DNA from 3 places in the Heyndrickxia sp. MSNUG genome. Region 2 is predicted to be linked to each of the others. Evidence: riboswitches for the same ligand, from Rfam matches in the RefSeq annotation. Region 2 holds a riboswitch; each other region holds the start of a gene.
What was found. A riboswitch is a leader RNA that binds a small molecule or an ion and turns the genes downstream of it on or off. The one in region 2 is predicted to bind S-adenosylmethionine.
Positions count from the first base shown of each region.

Region 1: another riboswitch for S-adenosylmethionine. It lies ahead of AABM38_RS19875 (methionine ABC transporter ATP-binding protein); the one in region 2 lies ahead of AABM38_RS12165 (methionine biosynthesis PLP-dependent protein).
Region 3: another riboswitch for S-adenosylmethionine. It lies ahead of metK (methionine adenosyltransferase); the one in region 2 lies ahead of AABM38_RS12165 (methionine biosynthesis PLP-dependent protein).

Region 1 is NZ_CP150978.1:3,956,490-3,962,160, reverse strand. Features, by position in the region: gene AABM38_RS19890 (potassium channel family protein) at 1-484, shown strand, start outside; gene AABM38_RS19885 (chromate transporter) at 659-1,234, shown strand; gene AABM38_RS19880 (chromate transporter) at 1,231-1,761, shown strand; SAM riboswitch class I at 1,993-2,097, shown strand; gene AABM38_RS19875 (methionine ABC transporter ATP-binding protein) at 2,324-3,337, shown strand; gene AABM38_RS19870 (methionine ABC transporter permease) at 3,327-3,992, shown strand; gene AABM38_RS19865 (MetQ/NlpA family ABC transporter substrate-binding protein) at 4,013-4,840, shown strand; gene AABM38_RS19860 (DUF445 domain-containing protein) at 5,051-5,671, shown strand, end outside.
Region 2 is NZ_CP150978.1:2,442,784-2,448,454, forward strand. Features, by position in the region: gene AABM38_RS12155 (bifunctional homocysteine S-methyltransferase/methylenetetrahydrofolate reductase) at 1-648, opposite strand, end outside; gene metC (cystathionine beta-lyase) at 645-1,829, opposite strand; gene AABM38_RS12165 (methionine biosynthesis PLP-dependent protein) at 1,826-2,938, opposite strand; SAM riboswitch class I at 3,025-3,135, opposite strand; gene AABM38_RS12170 (M4 family metallopeptidase) at 3,925-5,556, opposite strand.
Region 3 is NZ_CP150978.1:3,728,198-3,733,868, forward strand. Features, by position in the region: partial or broken gene asnB (asparagine synthase (glutamine-hydrolyzing)) at 1-691, opposite strand, end outside; gene metK (methionine adenosyltransferase) at 973-2,172, opposite strand; SAM riboswitch class I at 2,471-2,611, opposite strand; gene pckA (phosphoenolpyruvate carboxykinase (ATP)) at 2,969-4,555, shown strand; gene AABM38_RS18755 (DUF3231 family protein) at 4,624-5,628, opposite strand.

The DNA.
Region 1 (5,671 bases), 1.5 Mb from region 2:
TCTCAAAGCTGTTGGAATCAGAAACTTTGATACCGTCATTGTGGCGATAGGCGACGATATCCAGGCGAGTATTCTGACAGTCCTTATCCTAAAAGAAATGGGAGTAGCCAATGTCGTTGCAAAAGCCCTTAACAAGCACCATGCACAGGTGTTGTTCAAGGTCGGTGCGGACAAAGTCATTTTCCCTGAAAGAGATATGGGGGAAAGGGTAGCCCATCAGCTGATGGCATCTCCAAATGTGCTGAATTTCATCGAGCTTTCAGATGATTACAGTATTGAAGAAATCAAGCTCCCGATGAGCATGGCAGGAAAGAACCTCATTGAAATCAACCTGCGTGCAAAATACAATATCACGGTTATTGGAGTTAAAACCGGTCCTAAGGTAGACATTTCACCGGATCCCGAGAAAACGTTAAGAGCAGAGGACATTCTCATTGTCCTTGGGGAAAATGGTGATTTAAACAAGTTTTCAAAAGTAAAATAAGACATGAGGCAGGGTGCTGTGAGCAGCCTGCTTTTTTATGTAAAAATTTTCTAACCTATCTCTGGTGATAATTTTCCATGCATGTATGGCTATTAATCTATATAATTATTTAATAAGGGTAACGAAATAATTTTCAGCCATGGCTGATATTACGAATAGAAAAGGTGAGAGTGATTGAAACAGGCGGATATATTTTTAGCGTTTTTTCGGGTAGGAATTCTTGGCTACGGAGGAGGACCATCCTCGATCCCACTTGTACATAAGGAAGTAGTAGAAAAATATAAATGGATGGACTCTGATGAATTCAGCGATATTCTTGCATTAGCAAATGCCCTGCCGGGACCAATCGCTACAAAGTTGGCTGGATATATCGGCTTCCGTGAAGCAGGCGTCTTGGGAATGTTTAATGCCCTGGCAGCGACAATTATTCCAACCATTATTTTAATGGTTCTTCTTTTGACCGGCCTGAATGCCTATAAGGATGAATCATGGGTAAGCGGCATGACTCAGGCTGTTGTGCCGGTAGTTGCTGTCATGCTTGCTGTTCTGACATGGGATTTTATAAAAAAATCCGGTGCATCCAAGCTCGGTTGGAAATGGACAGTGGTGGCGCTGGCTGGAAGTTTGCTGCTTATGCAATTCTTGCACGTACACCCAGGAATTTTAATCTTTGTTTTATTGATTGGTGCCTTGCTTAAGAAGGATGCTTCGCCTTCCGAAAATGAAAAAGTGGGAGGAGAGCAGCGATGATTTATTTTAAAATTTTTTGGGCATTTTTTATTCCGGGTATTTTAGGATACGGTGGAGGTCCTGCTTCAATTCCTTTGATTGAAAATGAAGTAGTTGACCGCTACGATTGGATGACGGTTAATGAATTTAGTGAAGTGCTCGCGATGGGTAATGCTCTGCCAGGACCCATCGCAACGAAAATGGCCGGCTATATTGGCTATTCGGAGGGTGGAATCCTCGGTGTGGTTGTCGGAGTATTTGCTTCAGTAGCTCCCTCCTTGATCTTGATGATCGGCTTACTCGGACTGCTGATGAAATTTAAAGATTCTCAGAGAGTCAAGCGACTTACACTCGTCGTTCGTCCAGTCATTGCCGTTTTGCTTGGGGTCATGACATATGATTTCTTTTTCTCCTCCTATGAAGGAGTCGGAGTGCTGCAGACAATACTAATCGGCGGCCTGAGCTTTTTGCTTATGGAAAAAATGAAAGTGCACCCTGCCTATGTCATAGCTGGTGCGCTCGTTTATGGAGCCCTTGTTTTATCATAAACAAGGGTTTTTTTGTTTTGTTAGCTTCACGATATTAAATTGGAATGATGAGAATTCAAACGTCAATTTTCAATTTTGAATACGATGAAAAAACTTCACCAAAAATATTTGGAAAAATTTTCACCTTACTCCTGCAACGATGAAAGCGATGTCATAAATTTGTTCATCAAAATATTATATTGACAAACAAATCAGAAGGTTTTATGATTTCAATTATCCAATTAAATAAGTTACTTATCAAGAGTGACCGAGGGATTAGGCCCTATGACGTCCGGCAACCTCCTTTTAGGAACGGTGCCACTTCCTGCAGAATGATTTCATTCTGAGAGATAAGTCGTATAGATATTTACGATGCCTCTTTCTGTGAATGAAAGAGGCATTTTTTCGTTTAATTCTATCCAATTGATTATTTTAAACAGTTCGGTGGCTAAACCGGGAAGCGCAGACTGCTGCGGGACTAGAAAACGGAAATATGATATTGGTATACCAATAAAGCCTCTTGGTTAACTGGAAGTCGAAATAGATTCCAGAACAGAAGAACGTTTTGATAGGGGGACAAAGCATGATAGAAGTTAAAAAATTGGTCAAGGTGTATGAAACGAAAAGTGGAACTGTAACAGGTGTTGACCATGTTTCTTTAAGGGTAAATAGGGGTGAAATTTATGGAATCGTTGGCTACAGCGGAGCAGGAAAGAGTTCCTTGCTTAGATGCTTGAATCTCCTTGAAAAGCCGACGTCGGGTGAAGTGATTATCGACGACGTGGAGCTTACTTCATTAAATAAAAGTGACCTGCGCAAAGCTCGATTGAAAATCGGCATGATTTTTCAGCATTTTCACCTGGTCAGTGCCAAAACCGTAAGTGAAAATATCGCTTTCGCATTAAAAGCAGCTGGGAACCAAAAAGGGGAAATTGATAAAAGAGTAGTCGAGCTTTTAGATATGGTGGGGCTTTCTGATAAAAAAGATGTGTATCCTGCACAATTGTCGGGTGGGCAAAAACAGCGGGTGGGCATTGCCAGGGCTCTTGCGAATAACCCTTCAGTCCTGTTGTGTGATGAGGCTACTTCAGCATTGGACCCAAGCACAACTAGATCGATTTTAGCATTGTTAAAAAAGATAAATATTGAATTAGGAATCACAATCGTTCTAATCACTCACGAAATGGAAGTAGTCAAGACGATTTGTGACAGGATGGCTGTTATGCAGGATGGGAAAATCATTGAGGAAGGAAATGTGTATGATGTGTTTGCCAACCCGCAGCAGCCGTTGACAAAGGATTTTGTCAACTCGATCCTTCAGTTTGATCTCCCGGAGAGACTGCTTGAGGAGCGTCAGGGAAAGATCATTAAAATTTACTTCCAGGGTGCGATTGCTGAGCAATCAGTCATTTCTGATGTGTTCCAAAAATTCAAAGTAAGAGGAAATATCCTTCATGGAAAGATTGAATACATACAGGAGATCCCGCTTGGAATTTTTATCATGGAGATAACAGGTGACCACAATGAGCTTGATCGTGCTATTGAGTATATTGCGTCAAGAACAAGAAATCTGGAGGTGATTCATGATGCTGCCTGAGAGTCTGATTTCCCTGCTGCCGGAATTGAACAAAGCATTCTTTGAAACAATTTATATGGTCGGAATATCAATCGTTGTAGCAATCGTCATCGGACTGCCAACGGGGGTGCTGTTATTTGTCACAGACAAGGGCTTATTCCTTGAAAATCAAATCTTTAAAAATATCGCAGGTTTCATTGTAAATATGATTCGTTCAGTCCCATTTATCATCCTCCTGATAGCCCTGCTGCCATTGGCAAACCTTATTGCCGGCACGACTATTGGGCCAACAGCAGCTTCGGTTTCGTTGTCGGTCGCTGCAATTCCATTCTTTGCAAGAATAGTAGAGCAGAGCTTCCGGGAAATCGATAAAGGAGTAATCGAAGCGGCAGTTGCAACAGGTGCAACCCCATGGATGATTATAAAGGATGTCCTCATTCCAGAAGCCCGTCCTGGAATTGTCCAGGGAGTGACCATTACGATCATCAGTCTTGTTGCTTACTCAGCGATGGCCGGGATTGTTGGAGGCGGCGGAGTTGGCGACCTTGCGATTCGTTTTGGCTATTATCGTTATGACAATACCATCATGATTACTACGGTTATTATTCTAATTTGCCTGGTCCAGCTCATTCAGTTCGGCGGGGACAGAATTGCAAGATTAGTAGATAAAAGATAAAAAAATTGGGGGTTATTTTAATGAAAAAGCTTGTGTATTCACTCATTTTATTATTATCAATCGGATTGCTTGCAGCATGCGGCAGCGATTCAGCTTCAAATGGAGATGCGAAGGAAGACAAGAAGGAAGTCACATTTGGAGCGACTTCCGGTCCTTACAGTGACATGGTTTCCAAGGCAATCAAACCATTGCTTGAGAAAAAAGGATACAAAGTGAAAGTTGTGGAATTCAGCGATTACATCCAGCCTAACTTAGCTTTATCTAAAGGGGACCTGGATGCGAATCTCTTCCAGCACAAAGTGTATATGGAGAATTTTGCAAAAGAGCATGATCTTGAATTATCAGAAGTTATTGTTGTCCCAACGGCTCCAATGGGAATCTATTCAAAGAAATTCAACTCACTTGATGAAGTAGCCGAAGGTTCTGCCATCGCTATTCCCAATGATCCAACGAATGCAGCCCGCGCATTCTTGATTCTTGAAGACGCAGGTTTGATTACCCTTGACCCGAACGCTGATCCACTGACTGTTTCCGAAAAGGATGTAAAAGATAACGTCAAGAACCTGCAGTTCAAGCCAATTGAAGCAGCACAGCTGCCAAGAGCAGTAGAGAGTGTAGATCTTTCAGCCGTTCCAGGAAACTTTGCACTGGCAGCAAAAATGAACCTGCTTGATGCCCTCCAGCTTGAAAAAATGCCTGACCAGTACCGCAATCGTGTTGTCATTAATACAAAAGACGAGAATGCACAATTTGCGAAAGATATTAAAGAAGTAGTAGAATCAGCAGAATTTGAAAAAGTAATTGATGAAGAGTTTAAAGGCTTTGGTAAGCCTGAGTGGATGGAATAGGCTTGTACTTAGCAGTTAGGTTTATTTTCGTCGCAATATATCTTTTATAATAGTCATTACCAAGTCCCCTGAGACCTGATGAATATTCAGAGTTTCATGGGACTTATTCATTTTTATGGCGCTCTCCCCTATAAATTGGTTAATATATTAACAGAGATTTCTTTTTGTTATGCTAACGGAAAAAACATAAATGGTTACAGAGGGAGAATTATGAATACACAAGATAAGAGATCAAGACACTTGGCAGCTATATCGCTGGCAATTATGGGAGTAGGTTTCCTCGCAACGATTCCGTTTCAGGAATCATTCATTGGAAAACTATTAATGGGCGGATTTGAAGCTGGCCTTGTAGGCGGACTTGCTGACTGGTTCGCCGTTACTGCGCTCTTCAGGCACCCAATGGGCATCCCGATTCCACATACTGCACTCCTGCCTAAAAATCGTGAAAAGGTGACACACGCATTAATCAATATGCTCGAGAATGATTGGCTCACGAAAGAGAGCATCATGGATAAGTTCAAGCAGATTCATATTCTGGATAAAATTTTTGAGACAGTGGAAAAAGAACTGCATTCTGATTCTGTGAAAAAAAATATACAATCCTTCAGTCTTGAGATTGCGAACAAAGTTGATGTGGAAAAATTTGTTCCTTCCATTGAAAAGGAGATCAAAAACTTCCTGCTTACAGCTGATGTCTCAGTGCTTTTACAAAAGGCTTCAAGTCATGTGTTAGCTAAGCAATACGATGAAGCCGCATTTAATTATGTCCTGGAGGAAACTGAAAAGTGGGCATCCAAAGAGGAAGCGAAAATGGTCCTCGGCAAGCTTGGC
Region 2 (5,671 bases):
CTCTACTTGCTCAAGGCTGGCAATCATATGATGAGGGCCGAGCCTGCAGTTCAGGCCAACAATGTCTGCACCCTTGTCCTCTAATGTATTAAAAACTTCCTGAAGAGGAGTCTGATCCTGCATGATGCCAATTTCCTGTAGTGAAACCTGCGCGATGATCGGAAGGTCTGTTTCTTTGCGGGCAATCGCGAGCACCGTTTCGATTTCTTCCATATCGTAAAAGGTTTCAAGCAGAATCCCGTCAACGCCCTCGAGAAGCAGACAATAAAGCTGCTCTCTGAAGCTTCGTTTGATTTCCTCAATTGGAATGGCAGACGGCCTTATACCCCGGTTACCGCCAATTGTACCCAAAACATACGCTTTTTTGTCCGCTGCCTGGCGGGCGAGCTTGACAGCTGCACTGTTGATTTCTTTAACTTGATCCTCGAGTCCATATCTTTCAAGTTTTATATAATTTGCTGCGTACGTATTTGTCTGAATCAGATTTGCACCTGCATCCATGTAAGCCTTATGGATTCGCATAATGTCTTCGGGATGAGAAACATTCAATTCTTCAATACAGGTACCTGCACCGTAAGAATAGAGAAGGGTGCCAATTGCTCCATCCGCTATTAAAATTTCATTTTCCAATATTTTCAGGAAACTCATCGGATTCCCTCCTTGTAAGCTGAGTGTTTATTTGCTGATAATAAAGCCTGCTCGAAGTCCTTGATCAAGTCATCCACATTTTCAAGTCCAACCGATAACCGCAGCAGGCCGTCGCTGATTCCTCGTTTTTTCCGTTCGTCCTCCGGCATGGCTGCATGAGACATTTTTGCGGGGTAGGAGATGATCGATTCCACTGCTCCAAGGCTGACCGCAAATACTGGCAGGTTTAAATTTTCTATGAACCTTTTTAATTTCTCCGCGTTTTCAAGCTCTAAAGAGAGCACTGCACCTGGGCCTTCAGCCTGACCGCGTTGTACATGATACTGCGGATGCTCAGATAGACCAGGATAATAGACGTTTTTGATAGAAGGTTCATTCTTCAGGAAATGAGCGATCTTAACCGCACTGTCTTGTGACTGGTTCATCCTTACTGATAATGTTTTGATGCCTCTCATTACCAGCCAGGCATCCTGGACTCCGAGGATTGCTCCAAACGAGTTTTGCAGGGAATAAAGCTTATGTCCGAGATCTTCATTTTTAACAACAGCAAGACCGGCCACGGTATCACTGTGTCCTGATAAAAATTTCGTCGCGCTGTGGAGGACAAGGTCCGCTCCAAGCTCCAATGGTCTTTGTAAATAGGGAGTCATGAAGGTATTGTCGACAAACGTATATGCTCCATGCAACTTAGCTAACTTGCTAATTCCCTGAATGTCAGTTACCTTCAGCAAAGGATTAGAAGGAGTTTCTACATATAGTAATCTAGTATTTGGCTTGATCGCCTTTTTGACTGCATCAAGATCTGTCATATCGACAAAAGTATGTTCAATGCCAAAACGATTGAGTACCTGTGTCACCATCCGATAAGATCCGCCATATACATCCTCCGTCACGACAATATGGTCGCCCTTTGAGAATAGAAGAAAGGCCGTCGATATGGCTGCCATACCAGAAGAAAAGGCAAAGCCTCGAGTTCCGCCTTCGAGTTCGGCAATGATTTCTTCAAGTGCTTCCCTGGTGGGATTTAGACTCCTGCTGTAATCGTACTTTCCGAAATGGTCTACAGAATGCTGGTGAAAGGTGGAGGCATGCTGGATCGGCACGCTGACTCCTCCGGTAACTGGGTCTACTTTATGCTTATTATGAAGGAGTCTTGTCTCAAAGGTGTAACAGTCGGTCATACTTTTGCCTCCAGTTCAGCTCTTTTAAAAGCATTTTCTAAATCAGCCAGTAAATCATCAGCATTCTCAATCCCCACCGAGAAGCGAAGCAGACGATCGCAAACTCCAATTTTTTCACGGATATCAGCTGGGATGTCTGCATGTGTCTGTGTAGCCGGGTAGGTGATAAAGCTTTCAACACCTCCAAGACTTTCTGCAAAGGTGATGGTTGATAAGCTCTGTAAAAACGGATTAACCATTGAAGGGGATTTCACTCTGAAAGAAATCATCCCGCCTCTGCCAGGGTAAAGGACATCAGTGACGGCATCATGTTCTTTTAAATAATCCACCAGTTGAATTGCATTTCGTTCATGACGCTCCATCCTTAATGACAAAGTCTTCATCCCGCGGATCAGCAGCCAGGAATCAAAGGGACTGAGCACAGCGCCGCCTCCATTATGATGAAGGAAAAGAGAATCACATAATTCCTGGCCTTTAGCAACGATCAATCCTGCCAATACATCATTGTGACCTCCCAGATATTTAGTGGCACTATGGATAACGATATCCGCTCCCAGGGTAATCGGTTTTTGTAAGAGGGGAGTATAGAATGTGTTATCGACTATCAATAACAGTCCATTTGCTTTTGCGATGTCTGCGATTGCCTTAATGTCAGCCTGCTCCATCAGAGGATTTGTCGGTGTCTCAACAAATAGAGCCTTCGTTTTTGGATTGATGGCTGAGGCGACTTCTTCCAAATCCGCCATATCGGCATATGTACAATTTAATCCCCACTTTTTGAAACCTTGCTCCAGAAGTCTATAGGTTCCGCCATATAAATCCTTGGATACGACCCACTCATCACCATTCTGAAAGAGGGAAAGAATCGTCCAGATAGCAGCCATGCCTGAACTGCAGGCAAATCCGCGGTCACCTTCTTCAAGGTCTGCGATTGCTTTTTCAAGAATTTCCCGAGTAGGGTTTCCTGTTCGGACATAGTCATATCCGCTTGACTGGCCAATTCCTTCATGTCTATACGCAGTCGTTAAATAAATCGGGGGATTTACTGCACCTGTAGCAGTTTCACTTCTATTGCCAATTTGAGCTAATTTTGTCTCAATTTTCACCATTCATCTCACTCCTGATGTTGTTATTCTTTTAGATAAAATAAAAAAGCCTTCTATAAGAAGAAGACTTTGATAAATACGAGCCATTCTCCTTATCTGCCAAGTTATAAAAACTTGCTGGAATTAGCACCTTTTCAACAAATAGTTGATGGTTGCTGAAGCTTCATAGGGCCAGAACCCTCTGCTTCTCTCGATAAGAAATAAATTTATTTAATTGTGAAATTTCTCTAAATATTACAACTTATATTACCTGATGTCAATATTTAATTAAAGCGTTAAAGCGAAGGAGTGCAATAACGGTTTTCCCATTTATTAAGATTCTGTAAAGGGAGGAGGGGGAATCCGCGAAAACTGGAATTACTAAGTAATAATAAATTGATCGTCGGGTGTAAATACCTGCAAGTATCGTGGACTAGTAAACTTTAAGTGCTTTTTCTGATTTTATGATAAAAAAAAGGTTATTTACACTCTGAAAATTCATATTGGATCCAAACTGGTAACAAACAAGAGCCATTGGTTCCCTGAAAATGCTGATAAGAAGAAAACTGGTGCTCAATAAGAGTGATTGGTGAACTGAAAATGGTAATAGGATGAAAACTGGTCAAAATTTTTATGTATCGGCTGGAAAAAATCGCGGAAAATTTCCAGTTTACGGGATTTCGACAAATTTTAGCGAAAACTACAGATTTTTAACGCTTGTTTGGATTCACTCAAGAGTATTTTATCTCTGTAGAAGGCTTCAATAAGAAAATTACATGCCCTTTTGGCTGCATTAAAAGCGATTGGTGACATGAAAGTACTAACACGATGAAAAAATAGGTAACCAATAAAGAATATTGATAGGAAGTAAGTGCTCCTAAGATAAAAAAGGTTGCCCAAAAGAGAAATTACTGCCCGAACGAGTCATCCATCAAATACTAGTAAAATAAAAAGACTGACTCAAAGAAGTTTTTCAACTTTTTGAGTCAGTCTCTTAAAATGAAACTCTATTAATTTACACCAACAGCATCAAATGCTTTCTTAACTGATGTTACTTCAGCAGAAGAGGCACCATACAGATCTGTTGCAGCCTGTACAAGTCCTGCTCTTGCCTGGCTGAAGTTGGTTGAAGATGTGAAGTATACTGTGTTAGCACGGTAGAAAATTGCACCTAGCTTGTCCGTACCTACTCCAGACACTGTCACACCATAATGTGTTCCACCTTGACTTAGAAGATAAGCAGCCTTGTTGATGATTCCGCTGTTTGTATGAACTCCGCCATTATCGGATGTACCAGTATAACGCTTAGAATAGTGGTCAGGATCACCATATTTAGTTGGGTCGCTCATTGAACGAAGAGCATCGCCAGCTGTATTTGGTGTATAGATGTCTTCACCAATCTCAAAGTCTGGATTGTTATTTGTATGGAATTCAAGGATTGTACCAAAGATATCTGAAATTGATTCATTTAATGCGCCTGATTCGTTTTGGTAAACGAGATCAGAACTGAAATCTGTTACAGCGTGTGTCAATTCATGTGCTACGACATCAAGTCCGCCTGAAAGCGGTACGAAAGTGGTTCCATCTCCATCACCATAAACCATTTGAGCGCCATTCCAGAAAGCATTGTTGTAATTTCTGCTGTAGTGTACAGAAGATTTTAAAGCTGCTCCTTTATTGTCATAGGAATTGCGGTTAAACACATTCTTATAATAATCATATGTTTTGCCTGCGTAGTAGTGTGCATCCACGGCAGCACCATCATATTTCGCGTTAAGGTTGTTATCAGCATCCACCCATAAAGAGCCAGGCGTTGTTTGACGATTTTTAGCGTCATACGTGAATACACCGGAACCGCGAGTATTGTCCTGTAGATAATAAGCGCCATTAGAAAGTAAAGTATTCAGTGTTTTAGTATCACCTAGAACACCGACTCCAGAACCAACTGTGTTCGAGCCTGTCAGTGAAGGATCCGTTTTTCCGGCAGTGTCGATCGCATTGTATTTATTGATAACTTCACCTGTTTCAGCATTGATAAAATATTGGTAGTTTCCTGGTTCAGGGCTTAAGAAATTTAATGTTACATGGTATGCATAAACGGCTTTATCAGCAGCAGGGTAGACAACTAGCTCAGCAGTTGGATCCTGCTCATACACAGGCTGGAAGCCTAAATCAGCTTCTGCCAGTGTAACAGCCTGCTTTTGAGATTTTTGATTGGCTTTTTTAACTAGCTTACTGCTTAGCTCTTTGCTTAAAGTCCCTGTGAATACTTGAAGTACGCCATTTTCATCAACTTTGGCAGCCTGTGTTGCTCCCCAAACTGGCACTCCATTATAAACTTGCTGTAAGCGGACCACATCTCCGCCTAGCTTGTCAGCTTCCTGTGATTTCACAATGAAACTATCTGCAGTTCCTAGCTTATATTTTCCCTTCGAATTCTTAAGATAATCAAGCACAACATCTTTGGCAGCCTTAGCTGAAGGATTTGTCAGCTTACCGGCAACAAATTCCGGCGAGCCTTGGCTTTTCGTATACTTGTTTGATTGTGCATCTGAAGATGAAGCTGCAAAACCGGTTGCACTTACTAAACCACTTAATGCAAGACTTGCTGTAAGACTTAAAGCTACGACATTCTTCTTCAAATAAATTCCTCCTAAAAATGTATAATGATAGACTCTAGCTAATAAAAATTAGTAGATTAACATAGTTATACTTTAATATTCTGAACATTGCAACAAATAGATCGGTTTTTGTCGA
Region 3 (5,671 bases), 1.3 Mb from region 2:
GGATTGGCGAAAAGCTTGCCTTCCAGTAGCGCTTGATCTCCATTGGAGAACCAATTTTCTTCGTAAAATAATGGCCTGGCTCAAGCTTGTAAATGCCTTCTGACATTGTATTCGGTTCTGGAACGAACTGATAGGTCAAATAATGCTGCAATGCTTTGTAATCAAGGACATCATTCTCTAATGCAAGAAGGATGCTCTTCTTTTCCGAGCCAAAATATGTGCGATCTCCATCTTCAAAATAGAAGAATGGCTTAATCCCAAAGTGATCGCGTGCTCCAAAAAGGATTTGTTCCTGTTTATCCCAGATGACAAAACCGAACATTCCGCGAAGCTTATCAACAGCATGCTCTTTATAATGGCTGTAGAGAGCAATGATGACTTCAGTATCAGAGTGAGTCTCGAACTTAAGTCCCTCTTCAATTAATTCCTCGCGAAGCTCAAGATAGTTGTAAATCTCGCCATTGAAAATGATCCAATATCTTTCATTTTCATAAGTTAATGGCTGGTGTCCCGCTTCAATGTCAATAATGCTCAGACGGCGGAAGCCAAATTGGATATGCTCATCATAATAATACCCATCATCGTCCGGTCCACGGTGGGTAATGATATCATTCATATTTTTAAACAGCTGCTTTTGTTCGCTGCTGAATTCTTGTGCCTTTTCATGTACACAACCGATAAAGCCACACATTATGTACTTCACCTTCTCCATTTCAGAAAAAATTTATTGTTGAGTCGTTAAACCTTCTAAAAACATACCATCTAATACTACCATTAAACACAAAAAATTTGCAGTAAAATCTCAGGGAAAATTAAGGGAATACTTTATTTTACACCTTTTGGTCTAGATGCAAACCAGAATCTCCATTCTTGCGGGTATTTTGGTCCTGTCTGCCTTTTCAATCCCTCTTAATAAGACGGAAAATAGGAAAGGGAGTTACATATATTTATGCAACTCCCTTTCCTATTTTATTAAGCTTGTGCTTGTGTGCGTAATGCTTCTGCCTTGTCAGTGCGCTCCCAAGGAAGATCAACATCCGTACGGCCAAAGTGTCCGTAAGCTGCTGTCTGCTTGTAGATTGGCTTGCGAAGGTCAAGCATGTTGATGATGCCAGCTGGACGAAGGTCAAAGTTGTTGTTAACAACATCGATTAATACATCTTCGCTTACTTTGCCTGTTCCGAAAGTATCGATAGAGATAGATACTGGACGAGCAACACCAATCGCGTATGCAAGCTGAACTTCAACTTTTTCAGCAAGACCTGCAGCTACGATGTTTTTCGCAACGTAACGTGCAGCGTATGCAGCTGAACGGTCAACTTTTGTAGGATCCTTACCAGAGAATGCACCGCCGCCGTGGCGAGCATATCCGCCGTAAGTATCCACGATGATTTTACGGCCAGTCAGGCCTGCATCACCTTGTGGTCCGCCTATTACGAAACGGCCAGTTGGGTTGATGAAGTATTTAGTGTTTTCGTCGATCAATTCTGCTGGTACAACAGGATTGATGACATGTTCTTTAAGGTTGCGCTGGATTTGCTCCAGGGAAACTTCTGGGTGGTGCTGAGTTGAAATAACGATTGTGTCGATGCGGACAGGCTTGTCGTTCTCATCGTATTCAACCGTTACTTGAGTTTTTCCATCCGGACGAAGGTATGGAAGGATTTCTTCCTTACGCACTAAAGTCAGGCGGCGTGAAATCTTGTGTGCCAATGAAATCGGAAGAGGCATAAGCTCTTTTGTTTCATTGCAAGCAAAACCGAACATTAAGCCCTGATCTCCTGCACCGATTGCTTCGATTTCCTCGTCAGACATGTTTCCTTCACGAGCTTCAAGAGCCTGGTCAACACCCATTGCGATATCAGCAGACTGCTCGTCAATAGAAGTCAATACTGCGCAAGTTTCAGAGTCAAAACCATACTTCGCGCGAGTATAACCAATTTCCTTAACCGTTTCACGAACGATTTTTGGAATATCTACGTATGTAGATGTTGTGATTTCCCCTGCAACTAGTACAAGGCCAGTAGTAACTGATGTTTCAGCAGCAACACGAGCATTAGCGTCCTTAGCAAGGATCGCATCCAAAATTGCGTCAGAGATCTGATCACAAATTTTATCCGGATGGCCTTCTGTTACTGACTCAGAAGTGAACAAACGACGTTTTGTTGACATCTGATTTCCTCCCTCATTTATAAAAAATTGATCGAGACTGTCCCAATACAGACCTCGGTGTGATACGGTACTCATTCCCTATGTAGTATGAAATAAACGCTGAGTTTTTATTAGAAAAATTTGTTTAAACCTCATGCTGAGTTCACTTTTCCTAATCCTACCCATGGGAGCAATGACACCAAAGAAGGCAGATCGACTGCTATCGCTAAAAGACAAGCAGACAGAATACAGAAAAAAACAATATAAAAAACCTCTCCAAATCATGAGGAAAGGTTTTTGCTTTAATCCGCGCCTTTCGCTCTTATCGTTCAAGGGCATTTCCCTTGCGTCAGGTTAGCACCTTTGCCCGAAAAAAACATACCTTTTCAAGGCTGTTATTTCTCGTTTGCAGGTTGCTGGGTTTCATTGGGCCTGTCCCTCCACCAGCTCGGGATAAGAGAGTATCCGTTCAAATCAAAATCATAACGAACCTATAATTACATGTCAATCCTTTTCTTCAGAAAATGTCGATTCATGCAGAAACTTTCACACTTTAAAGCACCCGGGGTCAGACCCCCAACACGTTAATGCGTTAATCCCCTGGGGGTCTGACCCCCAGTGCGTTGGTGTGTTAAAATCCTGGTGTGGAGTTTTACTTGGCTCTTGCTCCGGCCTTCTTCTATATATATGTACATTTTTGTAAAAGAGGGAATTTTTTCGAGCATTAGTATAGATTAATTAGAGCAATGTGCTATACTAATAGCGAGATGTAAACACTTTCAATATATCAATCTTTAAAAAAGGAAGGTATTCTCGGATGAATGTTGTAGGAATTTCCAATGAACTTTCAGCTTTATTAAAAGGAAGCAATATACAGGTACAGCTATCTGTTCCGCAGCTGGTTGAAAAAGTCTTGAATCGCAATGAAGGTCTGTTGACCTCAACAGGTGCAGTGAGAGCCACTACTGGAAAGTATACTGGCCGCTCCCCTAAGGATAAATTTATTGTAGAAGAGGAATCGGTTAAGGACAAAATTGACTGGGGCTCTGTCAACCAGCCAATTTCTGAGGAATCCTTTACGAAACTTTATAATAAAGTTTTGAATTTCCTGAAAGAAAAAGAAGAAGTCTTTGTATTTAAAGGCTTCGCAGGTGCAGACAAAAAATACCGCCTTCCAATACAGGTCATTAATGAGTATGCGTGGCACAACTTATTTGCCCATCAATTATTCATTCGTCCGGATGCAGAGGAGCTGCTTAGCCATGAAGCAGGCTTTACTGTTATTTCTGCGCCTACCTTCAAGGCTGATCCAAAGGAAGATGGGACAAACTCAGAAACATTTATCATCGTTTCATTCGAGAAGCGCGTCGTTCTGATTGGCGGTACAGAATATGCAGGTGAAATGAAGAAGTCTATTTTCTCTGTCATGAATTATCTTCTTCCTGAAAACGGCATCCTATCCATGCATTGCTCTGCTAACGTAGGGCGTGAAGGTGATGTTGCCTTGTTCTTTGGATTATCCGGAACAGGAAAAACTACATTGTCCGCTGATACGAACCGCCGTTTGATCGGTGATGATGAGCACGGCTGGTCGGCAAACGGTGTTTTCAATGTTGAAGGCGGCTGCTATGCAAAGTGCATCAATCTTTCTAAGGAAAAAGAGCCGCAGATTTATGACGCAATCCGCTTCGGTTCTGTACTTGAAAATGTTGTTGTTAACAGTGAAACGCGCGTAGCTGACTATGATGACAGCTCACTGACGGAGAATACTCGCGCAGCATATCCAATCCAGGCAATTGATAATATCGTTGAACCAAGTATTGCCGGTCATCCGAATACGATTGTATTCTTGACTGCCGATGCCTTTGGAGTGCTGCCTCCAATTGCAAGGCTTACGAAGGAGCAAGCCATGTACCACTTCTTGAGTGGCTATACATCCAAGCTTGCAGGAACTGAACGCGGCATCACGTCACCACAGGCAACATTCTCTACCTGCTTCGGTTCTCCTTTCTTGCCGCTTGCTGCGACACGCTATGCAGAGATGCTTGGCGAAAAAATCGATGAGCATAACGCGAAGGTATTCCTCGTTAACACAGGATGGACTGGTGGAGAGTATGGAACAGGGAGCCGGATGAAGCTTGCCTTCACACGTGCAATGGTTCAGGCTGCTCTTGAAGGCGAATTGAACAATGTTGAAACAGTGAAGGACGAAATTTTTGGTCTGGACATTCCTCTTCACGTCCCGGGTGTTCCTGACGATGTACTTCAGCCAGTAAAAACATGGAGTGACGAGGAAGCTTATTATGCAAAAGCAAACGAGCTTGCGCAGAAGTTCCGTGCCAACTTCAAGAAGTTCTCAAACGTGCCGTCCGAAATTGAAGAAAAAGGCGGACCAACTGCATAAACTGTACAACTAAAGGCCATTTCCAATTATGGAAAAGGCCTTTTTTTTGTTGATATATCAGGAGAAAGTTAAACAGTTCTCTTTATTAATGCTTCCCTGTCTACATTTTGCGGAGGTTGTTCCAACCACCTGTTTTCAATCATCAATTTTACGCCATCATTTGCATAATGAAGAATTTCAGTTACTAGTCTTGTGTAATGCCCACCTAAATCCTTTCTAAGACTAGCTCCTATACCTGTTCCGTAACCAGTAACGCTAATAGCAACAAGGCTAGTAGTATGGAACATCATTAGCTTATCTGAAAAGGGTGCGACAATAGATTGTGAAATTGCTGAATCCCATGTGCTTGGGAGCGGCACTCCATCCTCAATTAATATTTCTCTAAATATAGTTTCATGCTTTGCTGCTATTTCAGAACCTCTTTCCATATATCCCCTTACTTCTGATGATTGCGCAGTCTGGGCAAATCCGGCTAAAAATGTCCTGCCAATTGAATTCGTTTCCGTATTTTTAGATATATGGGCAAGTTCCACCGCAGTTAAAGGGCGATGTTTACCTAGTAATCCTGATAAAAATGAGTCATTCTGCAGATATTCAGCTTTTTCCATTGGAGGAATAGTCGGGGAGCGGACAAAGGCCCCCTTTTCAAGAAGCAGGTTACAAGCATCATTATGAAGTTTCATAAACATCTCGGAAGTTTTCGCAAATAAGACTCTTACATCCATCCTAGCCAATACTTCAAGAAACGCAGAGGAAGCTACAGTTCCAGCGGCGGCCATGTATTTAACATATCGCAAAGTGAAAAGGTCTGAATATAAGCGATCAGCTTCTAGGTTAACATCTTCCTGATTGAACCCAATGGGCAATGCGTGATTTTCTTTTACAAAGATTTGTTTGACCTCATCCAGTACAAATTTACAATTAGATAAGGCAGTATTAATAATCCCAATTATATCGGGATCCTCATTTACCTGTGCAAAATGTTGAACTATGCAGTGTGCCATCGAATTCTGCATATATGCCCCCCACAATGCTGCAACCTCAGAGGAAGTAAGTTTAGGGTTATGTTCCATTTTCAACTCATAACTCCTTTATTTTTTTATTTATCTTTTACTG